DNA from 3 places in the Dyadobacter chenhuakuii genome. Region 3 is predicted to be linked to each of the others. Evidence: riboswitches for the same ligand, from Rfam matches in the RefSeq annotation. Region 3 holds a riboswitch; each other region holds the start of a gene.
What was found. Region 3 has a riboswitch for S-adenosylmethionine ahead of NFI80_RS08915 (YceI family protein). Riboswitches for the same ligand answer to the same signal wherever they lie in the genome.
Positions count from the first base shown of each region.

Region 1: it holds a riboswitch for S-adenosylmethionine, as region 3 does, so the genes downstream of both, NFI80_RS09560 (cysteine desulfurase family protein) here and NFI80_RS08915 (YceI family protein) in region 3, are expected to answer to the same signal.
Region 2: it holds a riboswitch for S-adenosylmethionine, as region 3 does, so the genes downstream of both, metX (homoserine O-acetyltransferase MetX) here and NFI80_RS08915 (YceI family protein) in region 3, are expected to answer to the same signal.

Region 1 covers NZ_CP098805.1:2,311,999-2,315,280, reverse strand. The annotation lists gene NFI80_RS09565 (sulfatase) at 1-881, shown strand, start outside; SAM riboswitch class I at 981-1,074, shown strand; gene NFI80_RS09560 (cysteine desulfurase family protein) at 1,243-2,418, shown strand; gene NFI80_RS09555 (hypothetical protein) at 2,462-2,713, shown strand; gene NFI80_RS09550 (EamA family transporter) at 2,736-3,282, opposite strand, start outside.
Region 2 covers NZ_CP098805.1:5,749,605-5,752,886, reverse strand. The annotation lists gene NFI80_RS24140 (glycerophosphodiester phosphodiesterase) at 1-657, shown strand, start outside; gene metX (homoserine O-acetyltransferase MetX) at 755-1,804, opposite strand; SAM riboswitch class I at 1,929-2,036, opposite strand; gene NFI80_RS24130 (M20/M25/M40 family metallo-hydrolase) at 2,176-3,105, shown strand; gene treA (alpha,alpha-trehalase TreA) at 3,116-3,282, shown strand, end outside.
Region 3 covers NZ_CP098805.1:2,171,065-2,174,346, reverse strand. The annotation lists gene NFI80_RS08920 (TonB-dependent receptor) at 1-859, opposite strand, end outside; gene NFI80_RS08915 (YceI family protein) at 1,103-1,729, opposite strand; SAM riboswitch class I at 1,940-2,041, opposite strand; gene NFI80_RS08910 (hypothetical protein) at 2,163-3,282, opposite strand, start outside.

The DNA.
Region 1 (3,282 bases), 140 kb from region 3:
TGGGCAGCGCACTTGCCTGGCATGCAAGCGAGGGAGCGGATGAAGAGCAGACAGACGGAATGGTCGCCAGCGAGGCTATCAAATTATTGAAGGAAAAGAAGGCCGGGCCATTTTTCCTGGCAGTTGGTTTTTATCGCCCGCACTCCCCTTACGTAGCGCCAAAAAAATATTTTGACCAATATCCACTGGCATCAATCCCGCTTCCGAAAGAAATTCAAAATGACCTTGACGACGTTCCGGAAGCAGCAATTTCCACCAAACCGGCACATTTAGGCCTTTCAGTAGCGCAAAGAAAAGAGGCGTTGCGGGCCTATTATGCGTCAATTTCATTCATGGATGCGCAAGTAGGAAGGGTGCTGGACGAACTGGACCGGTTGAAACTGACCAATAAAACGATCATCGTTTTGTGGAGCGATCACGGTTATAATGTAGGCCAGCACGGCCAGTGGATGAAGCAAAGCCTTTTCGAAAATGCTGCGCACGTTCCATTAATCATCTCAGTGCCTGGCGGAACCGCAGGAAAGGCATCGGGCAGGACGGTGGAATTACTGGACATTTACCCAACATTGGCTGAGCTTTGCGGACTGATGCCTACCCAAAAACTCGGCGGCAAAAGTCTGACATCATTACTCAAAAACCCGGACGGCATTTGGGATAAAGCTGCTTACACCCAAGTTCGGCGGAATAAAATTACTGGTCGCAGCGTAAGAACGGAGCGCTTCCGTTACACGGAATGGGATGGAGGAAAAGCCGGCGTGGAATTATACGACCACCAAAAAGACCCCAACGAATTCACAAACCTCGCCAAAGAAAGCACCTACATTATCACGGTCAATGAACTAGCCATGCTCCTCCAAAAAGGCTATCCGGAAACCAAATAAACGGCGGGTAATCTGCGCATCAAGAATTTTCTCAAAGAAATTTTTCGCTCTTTTTGGATCTTTAAAATCTTTATTACATCTTTGTCTATCGAATTAGTAGATTTATAAAGAAGGAAGGGAGAGGTTAGGCTCTATGATCTTCTGGCAACCTATGACTTTTTAAGGTGCCCCAACCTAATTCTAATGATAAATCTGAGAATCCAACCACCGGAGTAACAGAGTACAATCGAGTTAAGGAAAGCCAGAGGCTTGTCCGTGTATGTTCGTTACGGTTTCGTTTTTGGCGGAATTGTTACGATTATCCAGGCAAGGTGCGGCATTTGGAATCAATAAACTGATAACATTTAACACTTAGATCAACATGGAAATTTATTGTGATAACGCCGCCACAACTGCACTGGATCCGGAAGTGATTGAAGCGATCCTTCCATTTTTTGCCGCCAGCTTCGGCAACCCGTCGTCCACTCACTGGGCAGGACGGAAGGTGAAAGATGCGATAGAAGATTCGCGGAAGCTGGTTGCGAAGGTTTTAAATGCTTCTGCGGAAGAAATATATTTTACGTCCGGAGCCACCGAGGCCATCAACCTCGCCATATCCGGTGCGATTGCGAAATATGACATTAGCCATGTCGTGACAAGTAAAATTGAACACAAGGCCGTTTTGCAAACCATTCTCCAACATGAAAAATCGGGTGATATCGAAACGAGTTTTGTGCAGTTGGATGAGCGCGGCAATGTTGATCTTTACCATCTTGAAAACCTTTTAAGAGCCAATCCACAGACATTGATCTGCCTGATGCACGGCAATAATGAAATTGGAAACCTGACAGATATCCACGCGATAAGTAAACTTGCTCAACGTTATGATTCCATTTTTTTTACGGACACCACCCAGACAATCGGGAAGCAATGGATCGATCTGACCCAGACGCCTATCGATTTTCTGGTGGGTTCCGCCCACAAATTCCATGGACCGAAAGGCGCCGGATTTATCTATATCAATAAAAAACACCGCATTCATGCGCAAATTTTTGGCGGAGGCCAGGAAAAAGGACAGCGTGGAGGGACAGAAAATGTGACTGGCATTGTAGGGCTTGCCAAAGCGCTCGAGGTGGCATACCGCGACCTGGACAGCAACCATTCCGTAGTCAGCAAGTTGAAGCAATATATGGTCTCCAAACTGGCGATCAGTGGTGTGTACGGCATTTGTTATAATGGCGAAAGTCACTCTCTTGAAAACAGCATGGTGAACATCCTGAACGTTTCATTCCCATGTTTGGCTGCGGGCAGTTTGGTTAAAAGTCTTGATAATCTGGGCATTGCAGTTTCCGGCGGCAGCGCTTGTTCCAGTCAGGGCAGCTCGCACGTGATCAGCGCGCTTCCTTGTCAGAAGGATAAAGAAAATGTCCGTTTCTCGTTTAGCAAATTCAACACATTCGATGAGATTGATCACATTGTGCAGGCCGTTGTGAACATTTATAATGCCGATCCTGCATCACGCGGCCAGTCACGTTTCCGTCTGGAATTAACGCATTGAGCCGGAGGTTCTTCAATTATTAGCCACGATAAAAAATACTAAAATGAGCAAAATTTTCTTTCTCAAAATCATTTACAGAAGTGCTGTAAGTCTCCATAAGATCACATCCATCGTTGAATCGTTTAATGGTGCGAGGATCAAACACCTTAACTTTATCAGCAAGGGAAGGGTTTTCGTAGGCGTCATTGCCTTCGAAGCTTCGCAACTTATTGATTTTGAACGTATCTTTAATTTGATCAAAAGAAACAGGGACATTTCGGAGGTGGAGCAGATCACAGAAGCTTCCTTGTGTTAACTGCTCATATTCCTCCAAGAGATCAATAAGCGGATACGACTTGTTTTGGCTTGCGATATTTGTGCAGATTGATCAGCAACACGCTGCCGAGAATGATGACCAGCCCGACTATTTGCAGGACAGAAATAGATTCGTTTGCAAAAAATATCCCCAAAAGGACTGCTACGACGGGATTTACATAGGCATAAGTGCTAACCTTGGTTGCTGGCTGGACTTTCAGCAGCCAGACGTATGCTCCAAAACCGGCAATCGACCCAAAAACAATCAGATATAACGTTGATAGCCAGGCTTCCATCGGAATGGATGCAAGATTCAGGGTCGCCAGTTCGCCCGAAATAATGCTGCCTGGGAGGAAGGCAAATCCGGCTGCCAGCATTTGCCAGGTTGAATTGACACTTGCGGAGTCGGTGCCTGACTTGTATTTAGAAAACAAAGAACCACCAGCCCAGGCCATGGAGCCAAAAACGACGAGCGCCATCGCGAACAGATCGCGCGAACTGTTCATGGACGACATCGAAATCATTATTTTTTCACTGAATAACAGCACTACCCCGGCAAAACCGATCAAC
Region 2 (3,282 bases), 2.4 Mb from region 3:
GGCGTAACCGAAAATTCTATTGGCGCATTGGAGCATGCCATCAAACTGGGCTGCTATGGTAGTGAATTTGATGTGCATATGTCGGCAGATTCGGTCATTTATGTGCTTCACGACCATTCGATCAAAGGAACGCATATTGAAAAAACCAATTCCCAGGAGCTTTCCCAGATCAAATTAGAAGATGGAACGGCATTACCAACATTGGAAGCTTACCTGAAAGCGGGCGCAAAACAGAAGAAAACACGCCTGATCCTGGAAATCAAAACTTCTTCGATGGGCAAAGAACGCTCGCTAGCACTGGCTACCAAATGTGTGGAAATGGTAAAAAAATTAAAAGTGGAAGGCATTACGGATTACATTGCCTTTGATTTTGATGTTTGTAAAAAAGTAAAAGAACTGGCTCCGAAAGCACACGTCGAATATCTGAACGGAGACAAAACGCCGGATGAAATTCAAGCCGCAGGACTGGATGGCATCGATTACAACCAGAATGTGTTGAAGAAAAAGCCAGAATACATTGCCGATATCAGAGATAAAAAACTGACAACCAATGTCTGGACGGTGAATGACGAAGAATCTATGAAATGGTTTCTTGAAAAAGGCGTCGATTACATTACCACAAACGAGCCGGAATTGCTTTTGAAAATAACAAAATAGCATTACTATAACGCAAAAAGCGCCGCCCGGAGAAACCTCTGAGCGGCGCTTTTTTATGTCTTAATGTTCCTTAAGTCTTAATGTTAGATACTAATGTTCAGATCTTTGCGGTTTGCAATTTGCCATTCGTTTCCTGCCACGCCCTGATCACTTGGGTAAGCTGCTTATATTCAATAAGAAAGCCATCGTGGCCATATAACGAATCGATTTCCTGGAAAACAGCGTCCGGAATGTGCCTGGCCAGAAATTGTTGCTCGGATAATGGGAACAGCAAATCGGATTTTATGCCTAATACTAATGTTTTGGCCTTAACCAAGCCTAATGCGTGCACAATTCCGCCGCGATTCCTGCCTACATTGTGCGAATCCATGATCTTGGAAAGCACCCAGTAAGAATAGGCATTAAACCGCTTCACAAACTTATCGCCTTGGTATTGCTGGTAGGACGATGCCCGGAAATCATCGATCTGATCCGGATTATCACGCGCCTGGGTAAAATTATAGGTGTCGTAATTTCTGTATGATAGCAATGCAATGGATCGCGCGGCCCGCATACCCATGCTTCCGGCCTCGTCCGTGCCATCATTAAAAGTCGGGTCCGCCTCAATCGCCATCCGCTGTGACTCGTTAAAAGCAATGCCCCACGGCGAATGCAGTGCATTGGAGGCGATCAGGATCAGTTCTTCAAAAAGATCGGGCACTTCCACCGCCCATTCGAGCGCTTGCTGGCCACCCAGGGAACCGCCAATACAAAGTTTTATCTTCTTAATTTCCAGCTCCTGCCGCAGCAGATCCATAGCACCAACCACATCACGAACTGTGATAGTCGGAAATGATCTGTAAAAAGGTTTATGCGTCCGGGGATTAATGCTCAGCGGACCCGTAGAGCCATAAGCCGAACCCAGGACATTCACGCAAACGATGAAATATTTGGCTGGGTCAAAAAACTTATCGTCCCCTACCAGGCCATCCCACCATTCGGCCGCGTTGGAGCTGCCCGTTAATGCATGACAGATCCAGACAATGTTGTTGTTTTCAGCATTCTGCGTTCCATAAGTGGTGTATGACAGTTCGAAGCCTGGCAATTCACCGCCCATTTCCAGCGCGTAGGCGTAAGGATATTTAAATGTTTTTTGTTCCGCTTGCATAAGTGCCAGAGCACAGGTTTTAATTCAAAAATTTAACAGACTGTCCCGTGGAATGCACAGGGCAGATGCGAGAATAAAGCCATCCGGCTTACGGAAATTTCTAACTGTAAGTTCACGCGAATTGAGTTTATATCTCCTAATAACTTAGGTGGGAATTAGCACCTTTCTCCATTGTGGTAGCAGGTTGCCAGAGGTTCATTGAGCCCATTCTCTCGCCTCTTCTTTATAAATCAATCGCACACAAGGTGAAGCAACTGACTTGATCCTGCAATATTAAGCGCAGATGCCTGAAAATGCAAACAAAAGCACAAATTCTATTTTGCAGGGCATCCAGGGAGGTTTATCTTTGCCCATTCATGATACTGCGTTCGATGAAAAATTACTTGTTCTTCTTTTGTTTTGTTTGCCAAAGTGCCTTTGCCCAACTGCCCGCTCCCGACCAACTTTCCAAACACGTTTACAAGCTTGCATCCGACAAAATGCAGGGCCGTGGAACCGGAAGCAAGGAGAACCAAAAAGCAGCCGGATATGTAGCCGCTCAATTCAAAAAATACAAGCTGCAACCGAAGGGGACCAACGGATTTTACCAACCATTTACGGCCAAAGTGCGGCGCGTGGTTGTTACCGACAGTCTGCGCGAGACAAATAATGTCATCGGCTTTCTGGATAACGGAGCTGCAAATACCATTGTCATTGGCGCTCACTTTGATCACCTGGGGCTGGGCAGACAAGGAAGCTCGAAAGCAGAAAAGCCGGAAGGGCAAATTCACAACGGGGCCGATGATAATGCTTCGGGCGTGGCAGGCTTGCTGGAACTTGCGCGCTATTTTTCCAAGAATGATGTCAAAGAACCCTATAACTTTCTCTTTATAGCATTTGGTGCCGAGGAGCTGGGGCTGCTGGGATCGCGTCATTTTGTTAACAATCCTACATTACCATTGGAAAAAATCAATTTCATGACTAATATGGACATGATTGGCCGTTATGATGCCAGCCGTGGCGTTGGGATCGGCGGTTACGGGACCAGTGATGCATGGCCGGATATATTTAAAGATGTGAAAAGCGATACCAAGTTTTTTACGGACAAGGCCGGAAGCGGCGGCTCGGATCATGGGTCTTTTTATGCCAAAAAAATTCCGGTGCTTTTCTTTCACACAGGCGGCCACGACGACTATCACAAGCCTACGGACGATCCGGAAAAAATCGATTATAATGCAGCTGCCGGCATTCTGGGCATTCATATACAACTCATTGAGAATGCAATGAAACTGCCTAAGCTGACATTTACCACTGTTATATAACCACTCACATTTGTACGGATTCATAGCACCCGCTTTCACGTATGGTTCACCGCATGTTTCACCAGAGGACTTGTATGGGTCGCTGTTTCGTGATATCCAGCACAGCCATATTTTTGAAGATTCCAAAACTTTCGCCGACGCGATTCCGCTGGAAGACCCGGTTCTGATCATTGAAAG
Region 3 (3,282 bases):
CCGCGGTTGCATTCAGGTAACCGCCTGTTTTGCCCAGTGCGAATCCGTAGTTTGCATTCGTGCGGGTGGTGGTTCCGTCTCCTCTTCGCCGGGTGCTGGCCGTTGAGCTAAGTGTCAGTTGTTCAGTTGTTTTGTTCAAAACAATATTGATAACGCCTGCAATTGCGTCCGAACCATATTGCGCAGCTGCCCCGTCACGGAGGATCTCAACGCGCTGGATGGCGGCGGTCGGAATCGAATTCAGATCATAACCTGTGGCCCCGTTTCCAAGCCCGCCCCAGTTGATGTTTGAACTTTTGTGCCGCCGTTTTCCATTCACCAAAACCAGCACCTGATCCACGCCCAAACCCCTTAGTTGTGAGAGGTTCAGCGCAGAACCGGCATCACCGGCATTGCTGCCATTTACCGAATGAAACGAAGGTGAAACATATTGTAAAAGCTGTGTAATGCTGACCTGCGGCGCTGATTCCAAAAGTGGTTTCAAATCGATCACATCGACCGGAACCGGAGAATCCAGCTTGGTGCGGTTCGCATTTCTGGAACCCACCACTTGCACTTCGCCTAACTGCTGCGAGCTAGGTTGCAGACTGATATCGTATTGATTTTCAGCTGATATTTTAGCTTCTTGCGCGGAAAAGCCGACGAATGAAAACACTAGTGTTTCCCCTTTGATCAGGTTCAATGCATATTTTCCGTCTGCATCAGTCAGCGTGCCTTGCCTGGTGCCTTTTACCGACACATTTACACCTGGCAACGCTTCGCCGCTCACGGCATCTGTTACTTTTCCGTTCAGTATGCGCTGCTGGGCGAAAGATTTAAAGGCGGCAAATACAAATAATAGTAGAATATATCTTTTCATTCAAAGAGGTGTTTATGGCTTCATCTGACGATAGCCCGCATGGAACCCTAATAACGCACAACTTTATACGTTAGTAATTGGTGTTCTGATTTGGTGACGACGGAATCGCAGCGATGTCCATTCTTCGGGCTGGGGAGCCTGCAGTTCCTGTCCGAATTCCTGCACATGCTGACTTGACAAGTAAACCCGTCATCCCTCCGTCGCCAAATCAGAAGCAATGTTATAGTACAACAAGAGGCAATATCACTTCACGCTAGCCTTGGTTGTAGAAGCAGATTCTGTTGCAATAAGCGAGACGTCCAGGTTGAAAGTATCGTCAATTGCTTTGTCGCCAATCGCGGAAAAGAAAGTTTTGGAATTATACTTGATGCCGTATTTGGTGCGGTCAATCGTGATCTTCGCATTAGCTGTCAGGTTTTTCCCTGTTGTAGTCACCTCTGCCGGAAATGCAACATCCTCGGTAATGCCTTTGATCGTCAGCTTACCTTTCACATTGTATTTATTTGCACCGGAGGGCGTTACTGAGGTGATATTTAACTTGCCGGTTGGATGTTTCTCGACAGCAAAAAAGTCCTCGCCTTTCAGGTGTGTGGTCAGTTTTTTGTTGTATTCAGGGTCTTTCAGGTCAGTTACTGTGAGATCTTTCAGATCGATTTCAAAGTTGCCGCCCTTTAATTTTCCAGCGTCTACCAGTAACGTGCCGCTCTTGATGGGAACCAGGCCCGAATGCTCGCCGGTTACTTTTTTAGCATTCCATACCAGCTTGCTTTTCTGTGTGTCTACTGTGTACGGATTTTCTTTTACAGTATTTGTGAAAGATGCCAAGCCAAGTGTAGCGAGCGACAATGCGGATAAAATGGTCTTTTTCATAATAAATTGAATGGTTAAAATATTAAGTCTATTGGTTTTGTAGACTAAATGTGATAAAATAATGCTATCGAACGCGAATAGGCGTTTTAATGTTCGGTAGACACGATTACTCAGTTTAAGCTGATTAGCTTCTCCATTTGTCCTCAGGACAACATTTGGTTGCGCAGGGGACCGGGCGGATTTGGATGCTTTTTCTGGACATGATTTGTAAATTTATAGTTCCTAAAAATGTTAGGCAGGTTAGCACTGATTCCACCCTGGAAAGTTGCTAAGAGTTCGCCGAGCCTGTCTCTCCCTCTTTCTTTATAAATCCACTTTTACTTTGCAGGTAGTAATCGTAAGACGATGCAAAGGTAAAGTCATCTTTTGCGGAATGTCAAAACTCAATAGTATTATTTCGAGATCATGCCACCAGGAAATGCGTCGCCTAATGCTATTTGCGCTTTTCTTCAAGGGGATATTTCTTGTTAATCTTATTCAAAACAACGTAAATCGAGTCTTTCGCTTCGTTTGTCCCTGACAAAAGAATTTTGTTTGGATCAACTCTTTCATACCTCAAAAGAAGCTTGCTCGACGTGTCAGCGCGGTTTCTTAATACCAACAACTTATGGATCGTATCGGCAGAATACCCATAATAATACCGGCCGATATTGCCGTAATACTCCGTGGTCCGGATTGAATTCTTCGTGTTGAGCTTGAAAGGCTTGTCAATTTTAATGCTGATGGAATTGAACTTCTCGAATACGACATTCTGCCAGCGCGTGGTGTCTCCAATCGCATCCGGGATTGTGTTGCTATTCAGCTTAAAATCAGCCACGTGATAGAACCCGCTAAATCCGGCAAGTCCATCATCCAAGGGAAGTTTGAAGGTCTTGCCACTCGCATACAAGGTCCCGTAACTGTAACCGCGATGAATGATGAACAGGAAAATGAATGCATATTTGAACGCAAGAAGGGCGCTATTCTTCCAATTTTGGGCAAAGGTGATCTTTGGCACATATGTCAGTGCAACAGCCTTGTGCTCAATTAAAATTTCATAAAACCGTTTGCCATCCCGCACCAAAAGCATCAGCGAAAGCGTGAGAATGTGCAAACTCGCAAGCTCCACACCCGCGTCGTAACCAATGTTAACAAACCAGATCGGCACCAAAATAGCCACCATCATCAGGGCCCCGAGTGTGGTAGTCCGCCGGAAAAGGATAAAAAGCGTTGCCGCCAGCTCGAAAAATCCCGCGAAAACTTCAAAAAACGGCGATACGCCGGTGGTCAGCCAATATAACTTACCCGGAGTGAAATCGCCCAGGTTGGTGTTCAGCTGACTGATTGTCGGAAACGGCATTTGCACCGGAAACACTTTCGCCCAAGCAAACCAGGACATTCTCAGCGCAATGCCATAGCGCGCCGCGGTGTAAAACCAGTAATACAGCTTCTCAAAATCAATGCGCTTTCTGTCGAGCCGGTCCCAAGCCCATCCTGCCAGCAGGCATATGACGACTGTGACGAACCATCCCGTGTAGTTCTTGCCTTCCTGACTCTCGAAAAACCAGGGCTTG